DNA from 4 places in the Cronobacter sakazakii genome. Region 3 is predicted to be linked to each of the others. Evidence: predicted binding sites of a transcription regulator. Region 3 holds the regulator's gene; each other region holds the start of a gene.

Region 1 (5,429 bases), 830 kb from region 3:
TATGTAGAGGACCCTTTATGAGTCAGGCGCTGAGCAACTTACTCGCGTTATTAAATCTGGAAAAAATTGAAGAAGGGCTCTTTCGCGGCCAAAGCGAAGACCTCGGCTTACGGCAGGTGTTCGGCGGCCAGGTCGTCGGGCAGGCGCTGTACGCCGCCAAAGCAACGGTGCCGGAAGAGCGTCTGGTGCATTCATTCCACAGCTATTTTCTGCGCCCCGGTGACAGCCAGAAACCCATCGTTTATGACGTGGAAGTGCTGCGCGACGGCAATAGTTTTAGCGCGCGGCGCGTGGCGGCTATCCAGAACGGTAAACCGATTTTTTATATGACCGCGTCGTTCCAGGCGCCGGAAAGCGGCTTCGAGCATCAGAAACCCATGCCGCCTGCGCCCGCGCCTGACGGGCTAAAATCGGAAACGGAGATTGCCCGCTCGCTGGCGCACCTTTTGCCGCCGCAGGTGAAGGACAAATTCCTGTGCGATAAGCCGCTGGAGATCCGCCCGGTAGAGTTTCACAACCCGTTAAAAGGCCACACGGCGAAGCCGGAGCGTCAGGTGTGGATGCGCGCCAACGGGCAGATGCCGGACGAGGTGCGCGTGCATCAGTCGCTGCTCGGTTATGCATCGGATTTCAATTTCCTGGTGGTGGCGCTGCAACCGCACGGCGTTGGCTTCCTGGAGCCGGGGATGCAGGTGGCGACCATCGATCATTCGATGTGGTTCCACCGCCCGTTTGATATGAACCAGTGGCTGCTTTACAGCGTAGAGAGTACGTCCGCCTCCAGCGCCCGCGGTTTTGTGCGCGGTGAGTTTTATACGCAGGACGGCGTGCTGGTCGCCTCGACCGTGCAGGAAGGCGTGATGAGAAAGCGCGGGTAATTTTTTTGCGACCCGGCGGGTGACCCGCCCTACGGTTAACTACGGTAGGTGTGAGTGTTTTTTGTAGGGTGGGTAAGCAAAGCGCACCCACCTTGCCACTCGCCCCCATAAAAAAACCTCCCGCATGCGGGAGGTTTTTTGCTCCGGAGATATCGCCGCTATCAGGCGTTGTAGGCGTTCTCGCCGTGGCTGTTGACGTCCAGCCCTTCGCGCTCCTGCTCTTCGGAGACACGCAGGCCGACGGTCAAATCTGCCGCTTTATAGGCGATAAACGCGACCACAGCAGACCAGACAACAGTAATGGCGATGCTCTCAAGCTGCACCAGCACCTGATGACCCATCGTCACGCCCGCCGCGTAACCCACGCCGCCAAGTGATGTTGAGGCAAAAATACCTGTCAGGATGCAACCCACTATGCCACAGACGCCATGCACGCCGAATACGTCGCACGGGTCGTCAACGCGCAGCCAGCGTTTCAGCAGGGTGACGCCCCACAAGCCCGCCAGACCCGCCGCGATACCCACGATAAGCGAGCCGCCCACGCCGATGTAGCCGCACGCAGGCGTTACGCCCACCAGACCGGCAATGGCGCCGGAACACGCGCCCAGCAGCGACGGTTTACCGCGCAGCGCCCATTCGCCAAAGACCCAGGCAAGGATAGCCGCCGCCGTTGCAACAACCGTGTTCACAAACGCCAGACCCGCGATTTCGTTGGCGGCGCTGGCAGAGCCGGCGTTAAAGCCGAACCAGCCGAAATAAAGGATTGCAGTGCCGGTAAAGACCATCGGCAGGTTATGCGGTTTAAACGCTTCTTTGCCGAAGCCAACGCGTTTGCCAACCAGATACGCGCCCACCAGACCTGCTACCGCCGCGTTAATGTGCACCACGGTACCGCCCGCGAAATCCAGCGCGCCGTGAGACGCCAGCAGGCCGCCGCCCCAGACCATATGCGCAATCGGCACATAGGAGAAGGTGAGCCACACCGCCACGAAGATAAGCACGGCCGAGAAGCGGATGCGTTCCGCCAGCGCGCCGACGATAAGCCCCACGGTGATGCAGGCGAAGGAGCCCTGGAACGCTACGTGAATGTATTGATAGAAGGTGCCCATCAGGTCGGTGATTTTAATGCCTTTCAGCAGCAGCCAGTCGACATTGCCAAAGAAGCTGCCGCCGCTGCCGAACGCCAGCGAGTAGCCATAGACCACCCAAAGGACGCAGACCAGCGCGAACGCGACGGACACCTGCGTCAGCATCGAGAGCACGTTTTTCGCGCGGATTAGACCGCCGTAAAAGAGCGCAAGGCCTGGGATGGTCATAAACAGCACCAGCGCGGTGCAGATCATCATAAAGGCGTTATCGGCTTTATCCGCCACCGCGGGCGCCGCCAGGGCAATACCCGGCAGAAGAGCAAGCAGGCCGAAACCCGATTTGAAAGCTGTGTGTTTCATCTTGTGCATTCCTGTTACGGTTGGCCAGAAATCAGAGAGCCGCTTCGTCGGCTTCGCCGGTACGAATACGAATCACGCGTTGCAGTTCGGCGACAAAAATTTTGCCGTCGCCAATTTTTCCGGTCCACGCGGCCTTGCTGACCACCTCGATCACTTCATCCAGCTGATCGTCGGCGATAGCCACGTCGATTTTTACTTTCGGCAGGAAGTTCACGCTGTATTCGGCGCCGCGGTAAAGCTCGGCATGGCCTTTCTGGCGCCCGAACCCTTTCACCTCGGTGACGGTAAGCCCCTGAATGCCAATGGTGGAGAGTGCTTCACGCACGTCTTCCAGTTTGAACGGTTTGATTACCACGGTAACCAGCTTCATAGATCCCCTCCAGTCAGAAATGGGTAATTCGGCAGCGAAGATGATCTGATAAAGCAAGTGGCGTGCCAGGAATAGAAAAGCGTGCGGCGACGGCAAAAACTGCGGCAAGGAAGCGGGATGAAACGAAGGGATCGCAAAGCAGAAAAGAAAAACGCACCATGCGAGTGCACGGTGCGTTACATTTTTGCACCACTAAGGATGCGTGTTAGCAGAACGCCTGATTTTGGTGCATCAGGCGCTGAGCGGCTCCTCTTTCGCGGCGGCCTGTAGCTCTTCACCCGCAAGCTGGAGCTGATACATCTGCCAGTAGCGTCCGCGCGCCTCAAGCAGCGCCTGATGGCTGCCCCGCTCTACCGCCTGCCCGCGATGCAGCACCAGAATGGTGTCGGCTTCCACGATCGTTGAGAGGCGATGCGCGATAACCACCAGCGTCGTGTGCGGCCGAATAGCGGCCAGCGCGTGCTGAATCGCCTGCTCGGTGCCGGAATCAATATTCGCCGTCGCCTCATCAAGGATAAGGATTTGCGGCGCATCCACCAGTACGCGCGCCAGCGCCAGCAACTGTTTCTGCCCGACGGAGAGATTATTGCCCTGCTCGCCAAGGCGGGTATGGATGCCCTCGCTCATGCCGCGCGCCAGCTCGGCCAGTTGTACCGTTTCCAGCACTTCCCAGACGCGCGCTTCGTCGATATCACGCCCGAGCGTGACGTTCGCGAAGAACGAATCGGCCAGCACGACAGGATCCTGCTGCACCATCGCCACGCCTTTACGCAGCACGCCGTGGCTGAGCGAGGCGAGCGGTCGGCCATCGAGGCGGATTTCGCCGCTGCTGAGCGGATAATACCCCATCAGCAGGCTCGCGAGCGTGCTTTTGCCGCTGCCGGTGTGACCGACCAGCGCCACGAAGTGACGGGACGGCACCGAGAGCGAAATGTCTTTCAGCACCAGCTGATCGTCGCGATAGGCAAATGAGACGTTATCCACCTCAATCGCGCCGCTCGTCAGCGGGCGGTCGTCGTGGCCGTAATCCTGGCGCGGCCTGTCCATCAGCTCGAACACACGTTCGCCCGCCACCAGCGCCTGCTGCAAAATCGACTGCTGGGTGGTGAGTTCAATCAGCGGCTCGTTCAGGCGGCCCAGATAGCTGATAAACGCGTAGAGAACCCCCACCTGAATCGTCCCGACGGCGGTGAAGCCGAACAGCATCAGCAGGCCGCACAGCACCAGCGCGGAAAAGAGGCTCAGCAACGGGCGCAGCAGAAAGCCGTCCAGGCGCAGCGTCTGCATTCGCGCCAGATAGTGCGAATGGCTGGCGGCGTTCATGCGCTCGCCAAAACGCGTCTGCTGGCGGAACTGCTGGATGACATTCATCCCGCTGATGACTTCATTAAAGCCGTCGTTAATGTCCGCCAGATAAGTTCGCACCCGGCGCACAATCGGCGTGCTGTAGCGCTGATAAATCATCATGACGATCAGCACCGCCGGGAAGATAGTGATAGCAACCAGCGCCATGCGCCAGTCGAGGCTGAACATCGCCACCAGCATCGCGCCGATAAGCGCGGCGCTGCGCAACACCGTCGCCACGACCGTGACGTAGAGATCGCGGATCACCTCGGTATCGTTAGTGACGCGCGAAATCAGCTGCCCCACCGGCTGCGTGTCGAACGCGCTGAGCGGCTGGCGCAGCGCAGCATCCATCACATCGGTACGCAACTGTTGCACCACGCCCACCGCCGCCTGGTTAAACAGCAGCGCCTGCCAGTAGTGCAGCCCGGCGGCGAGGATTTGCAGCAGCACATACGCGAACGCCAGCCCGGCCACCAGCCCCAGCGGCAGCTGGTTTTTCGCGACCAGGTTGTCGATGAAATAGCTGATGAGCGCGGGGCCGGTCACTTCCGCCGCGGCGGCCACCCACAGCATCAGCACCGCGCCGCCGAGCGGTTTACGCCACGGCGAGCCATACGCCAGCAAACGTTTCAGCGTCGGCCAGCTTTTTACGGTATTACGCATTCAGCGCCTCCTCGTCGTTCTCTTCCGGCGCGTCGTCCAGCGCCGCTTCGAGCTGCTGATAGCGATACATATCCCGGTACCAGCCGGGCTGTGCCGCAAGCGCCTCATGACGCCCGCGCTGCGCCACCTGGCCGTGTTGCAGCACCAGAATTTCGCTGGCTTCGGTCAGCGCCGACAGCCGGTGCGCGCTGATGATAACCGTGCGGTTTTCGCCCCACTGGCGCAGGTTATGCAGAATCTGATGTTCAGTACGCCCGTCAACGGCGGAGAGCGCGTCATCCAGCACCAGAATTTCGGCCTCCAGCAGCAGCGCGCGGGCAATAGAGATGCGCTGCTTCTGCCCGCCGGAGAGCATCACGCCGCGCTCGCCGACTTGCGTGTCATACCCCTGCGGCAGACGCAGAATATCGTCATGCACGCAGGCGAGTTTCGCCGCCTGTTCTATCTCTTCCTGCGTGGCGTCCGGCTTGCCGAGCGCAATATTGCTGGCGACCGTGTCGGAGAATAAGAACGGCGTCTGGTTGACGACGGCGAGCCGCCCGCGCCAGTCATCCAGATGCACGCGGTCAAGCGAGACGTTATGGAACGTAATCTCCCCTGCGTCGAGATCGAAATGGCGCTGAATAAGCGACAGCACGCTGGTTTTGCCGGCACCGGTCGGGCCGCACAGCCCCAGCATCTGGCCGGGTTTCAGCGTGAACTGCACGTTACGCAGCGTATCGC
Region 2 (5,429 bases), 1.6 Mb from region 3:
TTGACGGGCCGTGCGAACCCATGCGCGGTAATGACCATCTCCGGCTCGTGGTCGTAACCACAGACCCAGGCGCTGCCGCGCGTGCGCGCCGGCAGGCGGTCGCCTTTAAAGAGCGTCATCAGCAGGAACGGCAGCAGCAGCGAGCCTGCCAGCAGCAGCGTAATCACCGGCTGCGAGACGGCAGTGCCTGCGGTGACGATCGGCAGCGGAACGGCGCGGCCCAGCAGCGGCAGCAGCCACGGCGCGGCAACGCCGCCTGCCACACAGCAAATCGCCAGCATCGCGACACAGAAGCGCATGAGCCAGGGCGCGTCAGTCGCCTGCGCAGCGGCCTGCGTGCGCGCCGCGCCGAGGAACGTCACACCGTAGACTTTCGCCATACACATCACCGCCAGCGCGCCGGTGATAGCGAGCCCCACCGCCAGCAGCGGCCCGAGCAGACGCGTGATAAACAGCGGCTGCGCGCCCAGGTTAAAGAACGCCTGATAAATCACCCATTCGCCCGCGAAGCCGTTAAGCGGCGGCAGCGCAGCCATCGCCATCAGGCCCACCAGCATGGAGATCGAAATAAGCGGCATGGTTTTGCCGATACCGCCGAGCTTTTCGATATCGCGCAGGCCGGTGCGGTGAAAGACCGCGCCCGCGCCGAGGAACAGCGTGGTTTTAAAGAGGCTGTGGTTGAAGAGGTGATAGAGCCCACCCACCAGACCGAGCGCCACCAGCGCAGGCTCACCAAGCGAAATCCCCGCAAGCCCCGCGCCGAGCCCCAGCAGGATAATGCCGATGTTTTCAAGCGTGTGGTACGCCAGCAGCCGGTGGATATTGTGCTCAAGCAGCGCGTAAAGCCCGCCGATAAACGCGGTCATCATGCCGAGCAGCAGCACCAGCACGCCGCACCAGAGCGGCAGCGCAGCGTTCATCAGCGAAAAGACCAGGATGCCGTACAGCCCCACTTTAAGCATCACGGCGGAAAAGAGCGCGGCGGCGGGCGCGGTGGCCTGCGCATGCCCCTGCACCACACCGCCGTGCAGCGGAATAACGCCTGCGAGCAGCCCGAAGCCTGCCAGCCCCGAGAGCCAGATGGTCGCGCTAAACGGCTGCCCGGCGGTAAGGGAACTTAACGCCAGCATGTCCAGCGTGCCGTACTGCCGCCACAACAGCCAGCAGGCGAGCGCCAGCAGCAGCGTGCCGAGACGCCCCAGCGCAAACCAGAGCTTTCCGCCCGCGCTGTCGCCGGTCAGGAATACCGCGGCGAGCGCCATAATTTCCGCCATCACCACCAGCGCGGCGAGGCTCTGCGCCGTGACCGCGAGCGTCGCGGCGCCAAGCAGCAGGTTAATCAGCGCCCCGCTGGCGCGCGCCTGCCCGTCGCGCGGAGGAATAAGCGTAAACAGGCAGATAAAAAATCCCGGCAGGCCGAGTGTCGCAAGCCATATGGCGTTAAAGGCGGTGAGGTGTACCGCGAGCGCGCCGATATGCGTGGCGAGCGGCCCGTCACTCACATGGAGCAACAACCAGCCGCCCGCCGCCAGTGCGCACAGGCAACCGAGCGCGCCACCAAGGCCACCAAGCAGCGCGCTGAGCGGCTTATGCCAGGCGCACAGCAGTGCGAGCACAAGCCCCGCGCCAAAGGCCGCCAGCGCGCCCTGATATAAGTAAATCGCGTTCATTATTCTCCTCCGCGCGGTTGCAGCAGCAGCGATAAATCGCCGAGGTCGGCGTTAATGGTCAGCTCGCGTTTACGGCGGCTGGCGCGGGCGATGTCGTGGTTATCGACAAGCTTCAGCGCGCCGGTCGGACAGGTACGTATGCAGGCCGGGCCGTCCGCGTCGAACTGGCAGAGATCGCACTTCACCGCCACAGCGCGCACGCCGGGGGTCCAGTCGAGAAACGCGCCGACGCGCGCAGGCGCAGGCGGCGCGGGGGGCGCTTTCGGGCTGTTGACGTTGGCCGGGATATGCAGCGGGCGGCTGCCGGAGAATTCAATCGCGCCGAACGGACAGGCGATGCCGCAGAGTTTGCAGCTCACGCACAGGCTTTCATTGAGCTGAATCGCCCCCGCCTCGCGGGTGATGGCGTTCGCCGGACAGACCTGCGCGCACGGCGCGTCTTCGCAGTGGTGGCACAGCTGCGGGGCGGAATCTTTTTGGTTACGCATAACCGTCAGGCGCGGCCTGGATTGCAGTCCATGCAGGCGGTGCGTCTCCGAACAGGCGGCCTCACAGGTGTGGCAGCCGATGCAGAGCGTGGAGTCGGCAATGATAAAACGGTTCACCAGGTGTTCCTCAGGTGATGGACATTTTTGACGAAAAGTGACGACGACGGACGATTTCGACAGTCAGCGACACCTCGCCCGGTTAATGTGACGACGCGTCGCGGGCCGCCAGGATCTCGCTGATGCGCAGCGGCGTATCCTGCTGCACGGCGTCATAGAGTCCGTCGACCAGCGCGCCGATTTTGTCGAGATAGTGCGCCAGCACCCGCTCGCGGTCGCGGATATCCACAACGCCATCCAGCAGGCCTTTTGCGTCGAGCTGCGCGGTGGCGAGCAGCGTCTCTTCGCTGCCGTCGCGGCGGGCTATCAGATAGTTAATGGTGCGGCAGTGAAAGCCTTCGGCCTGCTCCACGCGGATGGCGAAATGCTCAAAGAGAAAGAAGCACAGCCCGTTTTGCGGCTCGCAGCCGAGCGAGTGATGCAGCTTCTGGCGCGACAGCGTAATGGCCTGGACCAGCGTGTTGCAGTAGGTGTGCCAGTGCGTCTGTAACGCGCGGTGACGATCGGCGATAAATTCCGCCTTCTGGCTTAATTCGGAAAGGATCATGGTTATTGGCTCATTTAACAGAGATACCCGTCTTTAGCAGGAACCATGCCATTTTTTAATTTGCTGTTTTTTAATGATTTATTCTTAAACGTCACGTTTTAACGTCTGTCATGACGTGTCATTTCGACAGCCTCGACACCCGCCGCGACAGCCTCCCGCAGCGCCTCTCATGCGCTGGCACCGTTATTGCATTGCCTGTGGCATTCGCAAACGCAAAGCGTACCGGAGGCGTTATGCATGAACTTACCCTCTGCCAGCGGGCAGTAGAAATCATTGAACAACAGGCGCAGCAGCGTGGCGCACGAAAAGTCACTGGCGTGTGGCTGGAAATCGGCGCGTTCTCCTGCGTTGAGCGCGGCGCGCTGGAGTTTTGCTTTGATCTGGCGTGCCGCGACACCCGCGCCGAAGGCTGTACGCTGCATTTAAGCCAGCAGGAGGCGCAGTGCTGGTGCCCGCAGTGCCAACGCAATGTCGAGTTACTCACGATGCTGGTACGCCGCTGTCCGCATTGTCACAGCGCGGATCTGCGCATCGATGCCGATGACAGCGTGCAAATCAAGCGTCTCGAAATAGAACAGGAGTAGAAGATGTGTACGACCTGCGGTTGCCAGCACGGCAACCTTTATATAGAAGGCGATGAGCACAACCCGCATTCGCCGTTTCGCGCCGCCCCCTTTGCCGCCGCGCCGCGTGTCACGGCCCCCATCTCCAGCATAAACGTGAACGCGTTTACCCCTGACGAGGCACCGGATGGTTCTCTCAATTACGGCCTCGGCGAGGCGGGCACCCATGAGCCCGGCTTAAGCCAGCGCAAAATGGTGGAGATTGAAATCAATGTGCTCGATAAAAATAACCAGATTGCGCAGCGCAACCGCCAGCGTCTCGCCGCGCGCGGCCAGCTGGCGCTGAACCTGGTCTCCAGCCCCGGCTCCGGCAAAACAACGCTGCTCACCGAAACGCTTAAACGCCTGCGCGACACCACGCCCTGCGCCGTTATCGAAGGCGATCAGCAGACGGTAAACGACGCCGAGCGTATTCGCGCCACCGGTACGCCGGCGATTCAGGTCAATACCGGCAAAGGGTGTCATCTCGACGCGCAGATGGTCGAGGACGCGATGGCGCGGCTGCCGCTTGCCGATAACGGCGTGCTGTTTATTGAAAACGTCGGCAATCTGGTCTGCCCGGCGGGATTTGATCTCGGCGAGCGCCACAAAGTGGCGGTGCTCTCGGTAACCGAAGGCGAAGATAAGCCGCTCAAATACCCGCATATGTTCGCCGCCGCCTCGCTGATGCTGCTTAATAAAATCGACCTGCTGCCGTACCTGAACTTCGACGTTGAGAAATGCATGGCGTACGCGCGCGAGGTCAACCCGAACATCACTATCCTGCTGGTCTCCGCCACGCGCGGCGACGGCATGAGCGCGTGGCTCGCCTGGCTGGAGGAACAGCGATGTGCATAGGCATTCCGGGGCAAATCTGTGAACTGCTCACCGGCAATCTCGCGCGCGTCGAGGTGTGCGGCGTGCGGCGCGACGTTGACTTAACGCTGGTAGGCACGCAGGACGAGAACGGCCAGCCGCGCCTCGGCCAGTGGGTGCTGGTGCATGTCGGTTTCGCCATGAGCCTGATTAACGAGCGCGAGGCGCGCGAGACGCTGGAGGCGCTGCAAACCATGTTTGAAGTAGAGCCGGATGTCGGCGCGCTGCTGTATGGCGAGGAGAACCGCTGATGCGTTATGTCGATGAATACCGCAACCCGGAACGCGTGATGCGCCTGATTGACCGGCTGTGCGAACGCGCGCCGCGCTTAAGCCACACGGCGCAGAAACCGCTGCGCATTATGGAAGTGTGCGGTGGCCACACCCACGCTATTTTTAAATTTGGCCTCGACCGCCTGCTGCCGGAAAATGTTGAGTTTATCCACGGCCCCGGCTGCCCGGTCTGCGTGCTGCCGATGGGACGCATCGACAACGCGACCGAAATCGCCCGCCGCCCCGGCGTTATCTTCTGCACCTTCGGCGACGCCATGCGTGTGCCCGGTAAAAACGGCTCGCTGCTCCAGGCCAAAGCCGAAGGCGCGGACGTGCGTATCGTCTATTCGCCGATGGACGCGCTGAAGATCGCCGGGCAGAACCCGGCGCGCGAGGTGGTGTTTTTCGGCTTAGGCTTTGAAACCACCATGCCCGCCACAGCGCTGACGCTTATCCAGGCGAAAGCGCGCGGCGTACGCAATTTTTACTTTTTCTGCCAACACATTACGCTTATCCCGACGCTGCAAAGCCTGCTGGAGCAGCCGGATAACCAGATCGACGCGTTCCTGGCGCCGGGGCACGTCAGCATGGTGATCGGCACGCATCCGTATGATTTCATTGCCGGGCGTTTCGCGCGCCCGCTGGTGGTGGCCGGTTTTGAGCCGCTGGATCTGCTACAGGGCGTGCTGATGCTGGTTGAACAGCGCATCGCCGGAGAAAGCCGCGTGGAAAACCAGTACCGCCGCGTGGTGCCGGACGCGGGCAACCCGGCGGCGCAGCAGGCGATCGACACGGTGTTTTGTGTCGAGGGCGACAGCGAATGGCGCGGACTGGGCGTGATAAACCACTCCGGCGTG
Region 3 (5,429 bases):
GCGGCGGGCATTGAGAAGCTGGTGGCGCGCCTGGTGGCGATGTGCGAATGAGTAAAGCGCGCGGCTCGCTGTTTGTGCGTCTGCGTCGGCTGGCGCTGCGCGCCATTCTGGCGGTGCTCGGCGTCTGGATCGCGGGCATTCTGCTGTTCAGCGTGATGCCGGTGCCGTTTTCAGCGGTTATGGTCGAGCGGCAGTTCTCCGCGTGGTTGAGCGGCGATTTTGGCTACGTGGCGCACTCCGACTGGGTGAGCATGGATGAGATTTCGCCCTGGATGGGGCTTGCGGTGATCGCGGCGGAAGATCAGACGTTCCCGGAGCACTGGGGCTTTGACGTGGCGGCGATTCAGAAAGCCGTCGCGCATAATGAAAACAGCCGCCGCATCCGCGGGGCGTCCACGCTGTCGCAGCAAACGGCCAAAAACCTGTTTTTATGGGACGGACGCAGCTGGCTGCGAAAAGGGCTGGAGGCGGGCTTAACGCTCGGCATTGAAACCGTCTGGAGCAAGCGCCGCATTCTGACGGTCTATCTGAATATCGCAGAATTCGGCGACGGCGTGTTTGGCGTGGAAGAGGCGTCACAGCGCTATTTCAATAAGCCCGCCAGCCGCCTGTCGGCATCCGAAGCGGCGCTACTGGCGGCGGTGCTGCCTAACCCGCTGCGCTATAAGGCGAGTGCGCCGTCAGGCTACGTGCGTGCGCGTCAGCAGTGGATTTTGCGCCAGATGCGCCAGCTCGGTGGGGAAGGGTTTATGGCGCAGCATAAGCTGCGCTGAGGGCTGGGCGGTCAGTCTTCGTCAAAGCCTGCGTTAAACAGCGCGATGACGGCCGCCAGCGCTTCTTTTTCCTGCGGGCCGGTGGCTTCAATTTCAATATGCCCGCCCTGGGCGGAATCCAGCATCAGTAGCGCGATAACGCTGCTGGCTTCCGCTTCCGTGCCCGCTTCATTACGCAATAACACCTCCGCGTCAAAGCTCTGCACCAGTTCAAACAACTTCATGGCCGGGCGGGCGTGCATCCCGAGCCGGTTGGTGATTTCAACGGTCTGTTTTACGGTCATGATTTGCGTTTTTCCAGCGTGCGATGGCGGGACTGAACGTTCTTGCCGCGCGAGCGGAAGTAATCCGCCAGCTGTTCGGCGATATAAACAGAGCGGTGTTTACCGCCGGTGCAGCCAATCGCGACGGTGAGATAGCTGCGGTTGTTGGTTTCCAGCATCGGCAGCCAGAGTTCCAGGTAGCTGCGGGTCTGGTAGATGAAGTTATGCACTTCGGTATGGCGGTCGAGAAACGCCGCGACGGGCTTATCGAGGCCGGTCATTGGACGCAGTTTCGGGTCCCAGTGCGGGTTCGGCAGGAAACGGACGTCGAAAACGTAATCGGCGTCGATAGGAATGCCGTGTTTAAAGCCGAACGATTCAAACACCATCGTGAGTTCGCGCTCGCGCTTGCCAAGAAGGCGCGTACGCAACATCTCCGCCAGCTCATGCACCGACATTTCCGAGGTATCGACGATCAGATCCGCACGCGAGCGCAGCGGCTCCAGCAGATCGTTCTCTTCATCGATGGCGCTTTCCAGCGAGAGATTTTTGCTGGAGAGCGGATGCAAACGACGCGTATCGCTGTAGCGGCGGATAAGCGTGTTGCGATCGGCGTCGAGGAACAGCAGTTGCGGAGAGAACGCGTCCGGCAGGTTGTTCATCGCCTGCTCAAACACCTCCGGGGATTCCGGCATATTGCGAACATCAATGCTCACCGCGGCGGATATCTGCCTTTCCGAAAGCGTGCGCGCCAGTTCAGGCAGCAGCACGACAGGCAGGTTATCGACGCAGTAGAACCCCATATCTTCCAGTGCACGCAGGGCGACCGATTTCCCTGACCCTGAACGTCCACTGACGATCATCAGAACCATCTGCTGTTTCTCCACACTTCAGACCGGGTAACCGGCGCCTCCTGGATTGTGCCTGTCGGCACGGTCATTCATTCTCTTCACTGGTTTCAGTGATTATCTGGTAGAGCTCTTCATCGCTTTGCGCGGCGCGCAGACGGCGACAAATCGTTTTGTCCGCCAGCCGCTTCGCCACCAGAGAGAGCGTATGCAGATGCGTTTTGGTTTGATCCGCCGGCACCAGCAGCGCAAAAAGTAAATCGACGGGCTGGTTATCAATGGCGTCGAAAGGGATAGGCGTTTCGAGCTGGACGAAAACGCCAACGGCACGCAGCGTATCTTCTTCGAGCTTGCCGTGCGGGATGGCGATGCCATTGCCGATGCCGGTACTGCCCATCCGCTCACGCGTGAGGATCGCTTCAAAAACGACCTGCGGCGGCAGGCTGAGCTGCTTTGCCGCCAGCTCGCTGATAATTTCCAGGGCGCGCTTTTTGCTCTGGCAGTGTACGCCGCTGCGAGTGCATTCCTGGTTTAATACATTGCTCAATGGCAGAGCCGAATCATTATTCATCATAATTTCACCTAAGCGTTTTCTGGTGCGACGGCTCGCCGCACGGGCCACGAGCCGCCGATGTCCCAGCGAAACGCCCGGACAATTAATGTTGTTTCAGTTTATCTTTGTGTTTAGTGAGCTGCCGCGCCAGTTTATCAATCAAACCGTCAATGGCGGCGTACATATCCTGCCCTTCCGAACTGGCATGCAGCTCCCCGCCGTTCACATGCAGGGTGGCGTCGGCGACCTGCGTCACCTTTTCCACCTTCAGCACAATATAGACCTGATTAATCCTTTCGAAATACTGCTCCAGCTTGGCGAACTTGGTGTTAACGAATTCGCGCAACGCTTCAGTGATTTCGACGTTTTGTCCTGTGATGTTGAGCTGCATAGTGTCTTCCTTATCGGTTGGGTCAGACCAGCTGTTTGCGCTGGTTTGACGGCGGTATGGATAAAGATTCTCGATACTTCGCAACGGTACGGCGGGCCACCATGATCCCCTGTTCTGACAGCATAGACGTTAACTTGCTGTCGCTTAAGGGTTTCGCGGGGTTCTCCGCTGCAATCAACTTTTTCACCAGCGCGCGGATAGCCGTGGACGAGGCTTCGCCGCCGCCCTCGGTGTTCACGTGGCTTGAGAAAAAATACTTTAATTCAAAGATGCCGCGCGGGCTGTGCAGATATTTTTGCGTGGTGACGCGGGAGATGGTGGATTCATGCATCTCGACCGCCTGCGCGATATCCGCCAGCACCATCGGCTTCATATACTCTTCGCCCTGCTCAAAGAACGCCTGTTGCTGTTCGACGATACAGCGGCTGACGCGCAGCAGCGTGTCGTTACGACTCTCCAGGCTTTTGATAAGCCATTTGGCTTCCTGGAGGTTGCTGCGGATGAACTGGCTGTCGGATTCATTGCGCGCGCTGCCGGACATGGCGGCGTACTGCTGATTGATTTTAAGCCGGGGAATGCTGTCGGCGTTAAGCTCGACCGTCCAGCGGCCGTTATGCTTGCGCACCAGCACATCGGGAATAACATATTCCGGCTCGCCGGTCTGGATCGACTGGCCGGGGCGCGGATCGAGCGACTGGATCAGATTAACGGCTTCTTTGAGCACATCTTCTTTAAGGCGCGTAACGCGCATCAGGCTGCGGAAATCATGGTTGGCCAGCAGGTCGAGGTGATCGCTGACTATCTGGCGCGCCTGGGCAAGAAAAGGCGTTTCGGCGCTAAACTGCGAAAGCTGGATCAACAGGCAATCGCGCAGATCCCGGGCGGCGACGCCGACCGGATCGAAACGCTGAACGCGCTTCAGTACAGCTTCGATCTCTTCGAGGCCGATATCACCATCGCTGTCGCCCATGCCGTCGAGAATATCCTGCACCGTCACGGTGAGATAGCCAGTATCATCCACCGCGTCGACGATCGCCGTGGCGATGGCGCGATCGGTATCGGAAAACGGCGTCAGCTCCACCTGCCACATCAGGTAATCCTGCAGGCTCTGGGTGGTTTCGCCCTGATAAACGGGCAGTTCGTCGTCGATATAGTCGGTGCCGGTGCCTGAAGGCGTACCCGCGGTGTAGATTTCGTCCCAGCTGGCGTCAAGCGGCAGTTCGTCCGGCATCTCTTTTTGCTCCAGCGCTTCGGCGGTGTCCAGCCCTTCGCTGTCCTGCGTTTCCTGAGTGGCAATTTCGTCGTGAATGTCGGTTTGTTCAAGCAGGGGATTACTCTCCAGCGCCTGTTGCAGCTCCTGCTGAAGCTCCAGCGTGGACAATTGCAACAAGCGGATGGCCTGCTGCAACTGCGGCGTCATGGCGAGCTGTTGGCTAAGCCTTAGTTGCAAACCTTGCTTCATATTCAGAGCAAAAATCCTCAGGTGTAAACGTCAAAAAGACCTGTGCAGCAGGGCGCGCCGGGTCGCGCGCCGTTTCTGCCTGTTGCCCTACCCTATCAGAGTCTGAACTCTTCCCCAAGGTATACGCGTTTAACCTGTTCGTTCTGCAGGATTTCATCAGGCGTGCCGTGGGCGATCAGGTGGCCCTGGCTTACGATGTAGGCGCGTTCGCAGACGGCCAGCGTTTCACGCACGTTGTGGTCGGTAATCAGCACGCCGAGGCCGCTGTCGCGCAGATGCTCGATAATGCGTTTGATGTCGATAACCGAAATCGGGTCGACACCGGCGAACGGCTCATCCAGCAGGATAAACTTCGGGTTCGCCGCGAGCGCGCGGGCGATCTCCACACGGCGACGTTCACCGCCGGAGAGCGACTGGCCGAGGCTATCGCGAAGATGGTCGATGTGAAACTCTTCCATCAGCTCTTTGGCGCGATCTTCACGCTGCTCGGTGCTGAGATCGTCACGAATTTGCAGGACCGCCATCAGGTTGTCATAGACGCTCAGGCGGCGGAAGATCGACGCCTCCTGCGGCAGATAGCCGATACCGCGACGCGCGCGGGCGTGCAGCGGCAGCAGACTGATATTTTCATCATCAATGATGATATCGCCCGCGTCGCGCGGCACGATGCCCACCACCATATAGAATGTCGTGGTTTTACCCGCGCCGTTCGGGCCAAGCAGGCCGACAATCTCGCCTGAATTCACCGTCAGGCTGACATCTTCCACTACGCGGCGGCCTTTGTAGGCTTTCGCCAGGTGTTTCGCAATGAGTGTTGCCATAAGGGTTTAGTTACTCTTGTTCTGGGCTGGCGCCTGAGAGGTGCCGTCTTTATTTTGCAGCTGCGACGGCACCAGTACGGTGGTGACGCGTTTGCCTTTCTCGCTGAACGCCTGCATTTTCTGCTCTTTCACGAGATAGGTGATTTTGTCGCCTTTGATATTGCTGTCGAGCTGCTCAAGATAGGCGTTGCCGGTCAGCACCACAAAGTCGTTTTGCAGCTCATAGTGCATTTTGGCGGCGTGGCCTTTCACCGGCTTGCCGTTGTCCTGCATCTGATAGAACGTGGCCGGATTGCCATAGCCGTCAATCACTTCTTT
Region 4 (5,429 bases), 460 kb from region 3:
GAAGACCGAGAATTCGGTATGGCCTGGCCAACTGTTAAATTCGATTTTTCCCGAATGCTGATCGATAAGATTTCGGGCGATGGACAGCCCCAGCCCGGTGCCGCCCTCGCGGCCGCTGACCATCGGGTAAAACAGCGTATCCTGCAGATGCGCCGGGATGCCTGGCCCGTTGTCTTCCACGTCGATACGGGCGGCCAGGCGGTAGCGCACGCCGTGCAGCGTCAACTGAAACGCGGTGCGGGTGCGCAGCGTGATCTCGCCGCCGTCCTCGCCCAGCGCCTGGAGCGCGTTACGCACGATATTCAGCAGTACCTGTTCTATCTGGTCCGGGTCGTGGGTAAATTCCGGCAGGCTCGGATCGTAGTCGCGCAGAAGCCGAACGTTTTCCGGCAGTTCCATGGAGACCAGCTTCACCACGCGCTCGGCCACTTTATGGATGCTTTCGGTGACGTGCATGCCCGGCTGCTGCGGCCCTAACAGGCGGTCCACCAGGTTACGCAGGCGGTCGGCCTGTTCAATGATGACTTTGGTGTATTCCGTCAGCGACGGGTCGGGCAGGGCGCGGCTCAGCAATTGCGCTGCGCCTCGCAGGCCGCCGAGCGGATTTTTGATTTCATGCGCCAGGCCGCGTACCAGATCGCGCGCGGCGACTTGCTGGGCATGCTGGAGCTGTTCCTGGCTTAAACGCCGCTGATTATCCATCGGGGCCATCTCCAGCAGGATCAGGCCATCCGGCAGACGTTGCGCCGTCAGGGAAAGAATGTGTGAGCGGCCATCAATGACCAGCGTCACTTCGTTATCGGTAAATCCCTGGCCCGCGTTCAGGCTCTCCTGCATCAGGCTGATATTCAGGGAAAAATAACTCAGCAGCTCCGGGAGTGGCGTGCCGTAAAGCTTACGTGAACTTTGCGCGAGCAACTGCTGCGCCGCCGGGTTGGCGTAATGCACCGCCAGCTCGTCGTCGACCAGTAAAATGCTATTGATTAATGCGTTAAGGATCTGCCCAGCATCGGGCAGCGTGCCTGTTGCCATTCAGCAGTCCCCCAGGGTTTGCACCATTTTAGTGCATTATAGCGTTTTAACGCTAAAAAGGGCGTTAAAACCGGTTTCGGGTGGTGAAAAAAGCCCATCCGAAGATGGGCTAAAGTTTCCACGGCAACAAAAAAACATTCGCGGATTTCACGCAGTGGCGACAACCTGAAATCCGCTGGCTATCAACATCAATAAATCATTACACGCTGTAGTAGAGTTCGAACTCTACCGGGTGCGGCGTCATGCGAACGCGGTCGTTCTCTTCCATACGAAGCGCGATGTAAGCATCGATCGCATCGTCAGTGAACACGCCGCCTGCGGTCAGGAACTCGCGGTCTGCGTCCAGCGCCTGCAGGGCTTCTTCCAGAGAACCGGCAACCTGCGGGATCTCTTTCGCTTCTTCCGGCGGCAGGTCATACAGATTTTTGTCCATCGCTTCGCCCGGGTGGATCTTGTTCTTGATGCCGTCAAGACCGGCCATCAGCAGGGCAGCGAAGCACAGGTACGGGTTAGCCGCCGGGTCCGGGAAGCGCACTTCGATACGACGCGCTTTCGGAGACGCAACCACCGGGATACGGATAGACGCAGAGCGGTTACGCGCGGAGTAAGCCAGCATTACCGGCGCTTCGTAGCCTGGTACCAGACGCTTGTAAGAGTTGGTGGTCGGGTTAGACAGGGCGTTGATGGCTTTGGCGTGTTTGATTACGCCGCCGATGTAATACAGCGCCTGCTCAGACAGACCCGCGTATTTGTCGCCAGAGAACAGGTTGGTGCCGTTCTTGGACAGAGACATATGGCAGTGCATACCGGAGCCGTTATCGCCGAACATTGGTTTCGGCATAAAGGTCGCGGTTTTGCCGAAGCGGTGCGCGACGTTATGCACGACATATTTGTAGATCTGAATTTCGTCCGCTTTCTTGGTCATGGTGTTGAAGCGGGTCGCCACTTCGTTCTGACCGGCGGTGGCCACTTCGTGGTGGTGCGCTTCAACGACCAGGCCCATCTCTTCCATGGTCAGACACATCACAGAACGGATGTCCTGAGAAGAGTCAACCGGCGGAACCGGGAAGTAACCGCCTTTCACGCCCGGACGGTGGCCTTTGTTGCCGCCTTCGTATTTGGTGGAGGAGTTCCATGCGCCTTCGATGTCGTCAATCGCGACATGAGAGCCAGAAATGGTGCTTCCGAAGCGGATGTCGTCAAACAGGAAGAACTCAGGTTCCGGCCCGAACAGGACGGTGTCGGCGATACCGGTGGAGCGCAGGTACTCTTCTGCGCGCTTGGCGATGGAGCGCGGGTCGCGATCGTAGCCCTGCATAGTGCCCGGCTCGAGGATGTCGCAACGAATAATCAGAGTAGGTTCTTCGTAGAACGGGTCAATGACAGCGGTGGAGGCGTCCGGCATCAGCACCATGTCAGATTCATTGATGCCTTTCCAGCCACCGATGGACGAGCCATCGAACATTTTACCTTCTTCGAAGAAGTCGGCGTTCACCTGGTGGGCTGGGATGGTGACGTGCTGTTCTTTACCTTTAGTATCAGTGAAGCGCAGATCCACAAACTTCACTTCATGTTCATTCAGCATCGTCAGAACGTGTTCAGCGGACATACTTAACTCTCCCGGATTTGTCATTGTCGTCGTGGTAACGAGGTCTTCAGTACTTATTAAAATTGGCGTTGCCGCCCTGAATTCTTTAAAGCGAAATCTGTGCCAACTTTCAAATTCCCCCAAAAAGGCGCTATGATGCGCGTCATAGTGCAAAAGGGCTGCACCACGATGGAGAGATTGCACCAATATAGTGCCTGTGTGTAAAAAACAAGCACTGTGTTGGTGCAATTTACGTTTAATAGCCCTTTTACCGCTGCGTGAAAAGGATCACAAAGCTTGGCGACAACACTTGTTTGCGTCAGATGATTGTGATCCTGTTTAGTCCTTCGATTAATACGTGTACAATAACGCGCTATTTCTAATGCCTGAGGCAAAGTTGTGATCGAAAAATTGCGTAACATCGCCATCATTGCGCACGTTGACCATGGTAAAACGACCCTGGTTGACAAGCTGCTGCAGCAATCCGGTACGTTCGACGAGCGTGCTGAAACTCAAGAGCGCGTGATGGACTCCAACGATTTGGAGAAAGAGCGTGGGATTACCATCCTCGCGAAAAACACCGCGATCAAATGGAATGATTACCGTATCAATATCGTTGATACCCCAGGGCACGCCGACTTCGGTGGTGAAGTTGAACGTGTAATGTCCATGGTTGATTCCGTGCTGCTGGTGGTTGACGCATTTGACGGCCCCATGCCGCAAACGCGCTTCGTGACCAAAAAAGCATTTGCCCATGGCCTGAAACCTATCGTGGTTATCAACAAAGTTGACCGTCCGGGCGCGCGTCCTGACTGGGTTGTGGATCAGGTGTTCGACCTGTTCGTCAATCTCGACGCGACCGACGAGCAGCTGGACTTCCCTATCGTTTACGCGTCCGCGCTGAACGGTATCGCAGGTCTGGATCACTCTGATATGGCGGAAGATATGACCCCGCTGTACCAGGCGATCGTCGACCATGTACCGGCACCGGACGTTGACCTCGACGGCCCGCTGCAGATGCAGATCTCCCAGCTGGACTACAACAACTACGTTGGCGTCATCGGCATCGGCCGCATCAAACGCGGTAAAGTGAAGCCGAACCAGCAGGTCACTATCATCGATAGCGAAGGCAAAACCCGTAACGGTAAAGTCGGTAAAGTGCTGGGCCACCTGGGTCTGGAGCGTATCGATACCGATCTGGCGGAAGCTGGCGATATCATCGCTATCACCGGTCTTGGCGAGCTGAACATCTCCGACACCATCTGCGATCCGCAGAATGTCGAAGCGCTGCCGGCGCTGTCCGTTGACGAGCCGACCGTTTCTATGTACTTCAACGTCAACACCTCTCCGTTCTGCGGTAAAGAAGGTAAATACGTTACCTCTCGTCAGATCCTTGACCGTCTGAACAAAGAGCTGGTGCACAACGTGGCGCTGCGCGTTGAAGAAACCGAAGACGCTGACGCGTTCCGCGTGTCTGGCCGTGGCGAACTGCACCTGTCTGTTCTTATCGAGAACATGCGTCGTGAAGGTTTCGAACTGGCGGTTTCCCGTCCGAAAGTTATCTTCCGCGAAATCGACGGCCGTAAACAAGAGCCGTTCGAGAACGTGACGCTGGACGTTGAAGAACAGCACCAGGGTTCTGTGATGCAGGCGCTGGGCGAGCGTAAAGGCGACCTGAAAAACATGAATCCGGACGGCAAAGGCCGCGTACGTCTCGACTACGTGATCCCAAGCCGTGGCCTGATCGGCTTCCGTTCTGAGTTTATGACCATGACCTCCGGTACGGGTCTGCTGTACTCCACCTTCAGCCACTACGACGATATCCGTCCGGGCGAAGTGGGCCAGCGTAACAACGGCGTACTGATCTCTAACGGTCAGGGTAAAGCGGTCGCGTTCGCGCTGTTCGGTCTGCAGGATCGCGGCAAGCTGTTCCTGGGTCACGGTGCGGAAGTCTATGAAGGCCAGATCATCGGTATTCACAGCCGCTCTAACGACCTGACGGTAAACTGCCTGACCGGTAAGAAACTGACCAACATGCGTGCGTCCGGTACGGACGAAGCCACGGTTCTGGTTCCGCCTATCAAAATGACGCTGGAGCAGGCGCTGGAATTCATCGATGACGATGAACTGGTCGAAGTGACTCCGCTGTCTGTACGTATCCGTAAACGTCACCTGACGGAAAACGATCGTAAACGTGCCATGCGCGGTGCGAAAGAAGACTAATACGGTGCATCCGTAAACCAGGCAGGCGTTCGCGTCGCCTGGTATGAATAAAAAGCCGCTGAATTTTCAGCGGCTTTTTTTATATCAGAACGAATACCTTAACCCGAGACGTAGCCGGTACTGTTCACGGTGATACTCATTCCAGCGGTCCAGCCACTGCAGTTCGACATAGGGCAGCCAGTGCTGATCGAGCTTATAGCGAAAGCCGTTGGTAATTTCCCAGTGATGGTCTTTGCCGTTTTTACTGTGGTAATCATTTACCCGCTGAAAGAAGTGCGGCTCAAACGTATACGCGAGTTTATCCGTGACTTTAAAATTCCAGTAATTGGCGAACTCGTGCGTGTCGTTTTTATCCATCTTCCCGTTAAAATCCGGCGTGTCGTAATTATTGTGGTTATAACGATAGCGAACCGTCAGATTAAACCAGGGCGTAAATTTATAATTAGTGTCTAAATAGAGCGCGCCGCCGGAGCCGTCGATACTGTCATTAATCAGCCCGCCGGGCTGGAACGTCAGGTTTTCTGTTGGTTTAAATAAGGGATACCAGCCTTCGATTTCATTATAGCTATGCTTAATCTCGTCCCAT

The links. Region 3 encodes sigma-54, which starts transcription at its own class of promoters, with help from an activator protein. Its sites were predicted from a motif close to GTTGGCACANNTTTCGCTNT; they were not measured.
Region 1: glnK (P-II family nitrogen regulator) is a predicted target of sigma-54. The motif match lies at 2,747-2,766, and genes of this name have one in related genera.
Region 2: hypA (hydrogenase maturation nickel metallochaperone HypA) is a predicted target of sigma-54. The motif match lies at 2,996-3,015, and genes of this name have one in related genera.
Region 4: glnA (glutamate--ammonia ligase) is a predicted target of sigma-54. The motif match lies at 2,729-2,748, and genes of this name have one in related genera.

What each region holds. Positions count from the first base shown of each region.
Region 1 covers NZ_CP011047.1:4,265,089-4,270,517, forward strand. Annotated here, with positions in the region: gene tesB (acyl-CoA thioesterase II) at 18-878, shown strand; gene amtB (ammonium transporter AmtB) at 1,040-2,326, opposite strand; gene glnK (P-II family nitrogen regulator) at 2,358-2,696, opposite strand; gene CSK29544_RS20255 (SmdB family multidrug efflux ABC transporter permease/ATP-binding protein) at 2,928-4,706, opposite strand; gene CSK29544_RS20260 (SmdA family multidrug ABC transporter permease/ATP-binding protein) at 4,699-5,429, opposite strand, start outside.
Region 2 covers NZ_CP011047.1:3,472,269-3,477,697, forward strand. Annotated here, with positions in the region: gene hycC (formate hydrogenlyase subunit 3) at 1-1,670, opposite strand, end outside; gene CSK29544_RS16530 (4Fe-4S dicluster domain-containing protein) at 1,670-2,275, opposite strand; gene hycA (formate hydrogenlyase regulator HycA) at 2,358-2,822, opposite strand; gene hypA (hydrogenase maturation nickel metallochaperone HypA) at 3,056-3,406, shown strand; gene hypB (hydrogenase nickel incorporation protein HypB) at 3,410-4,282, shown strand; gene CSK29544_RS16550 (HypC/HybG/HupF family hydrogenase formation chaperone) at 4,273-4,551, shown strand; gene hypD (hydrogenase formation protein HypD) at 4,551-5,429, shown strand, end outside.
Region 3 covers NZ_CP011047.1:579,228-584,656, reverse strand. Annotated here, with positions in the region: gene elbB (isoprenoid biosynthesis glyoxalase ElbB) at 1-51, shown strand, start outside; gene mtgA (monofunctional biosynthetic peptidoglycan transglycosylase) at 48-773, shown strand; gene npr (PTS phosphocarrier protein NPr) at 785-1,057, opposite strand; gene rapZ (RNase adapter RapZ) at 1,054-1,908, opposite strand; gene ptsN (PTS IIA-like nitrogen regulatory protein PtsN) at 1,973-2,458, opposite strand; gene hpf (ribosome hibernation promoting factor) at 2,541-2,828, opposite strand; gene rpoN (RNA polymerase factor sigma-54) at 2,851-4,290, opposite strand; gene lptB (LPS export ABC transporter ATP-binding protein) at 4,386-5,111, opposite strand; gene lptA (lipopolysaccharide ABC transporter substrate-binding protein LptA) at 5,118-5,429, opposite strand, start outside.
Region 4 covers NZ_CP011047.1:1,041,964-1,047,392, forward strand. Annotated here, with positions in the region: gene glnL (nitrogen regulation protein NR(II)) at 1-1,032, opposite strand, end outside; gene glnA (glutamate--ammonia ligase) at 1,232-2,641, opposite strand; gene typA (ribosome-dependent GTPase TypA) at 3,020-4,843, shown strand; gene ompL (porin OmpL) at 4,928-5,429, opposite strand, start outside.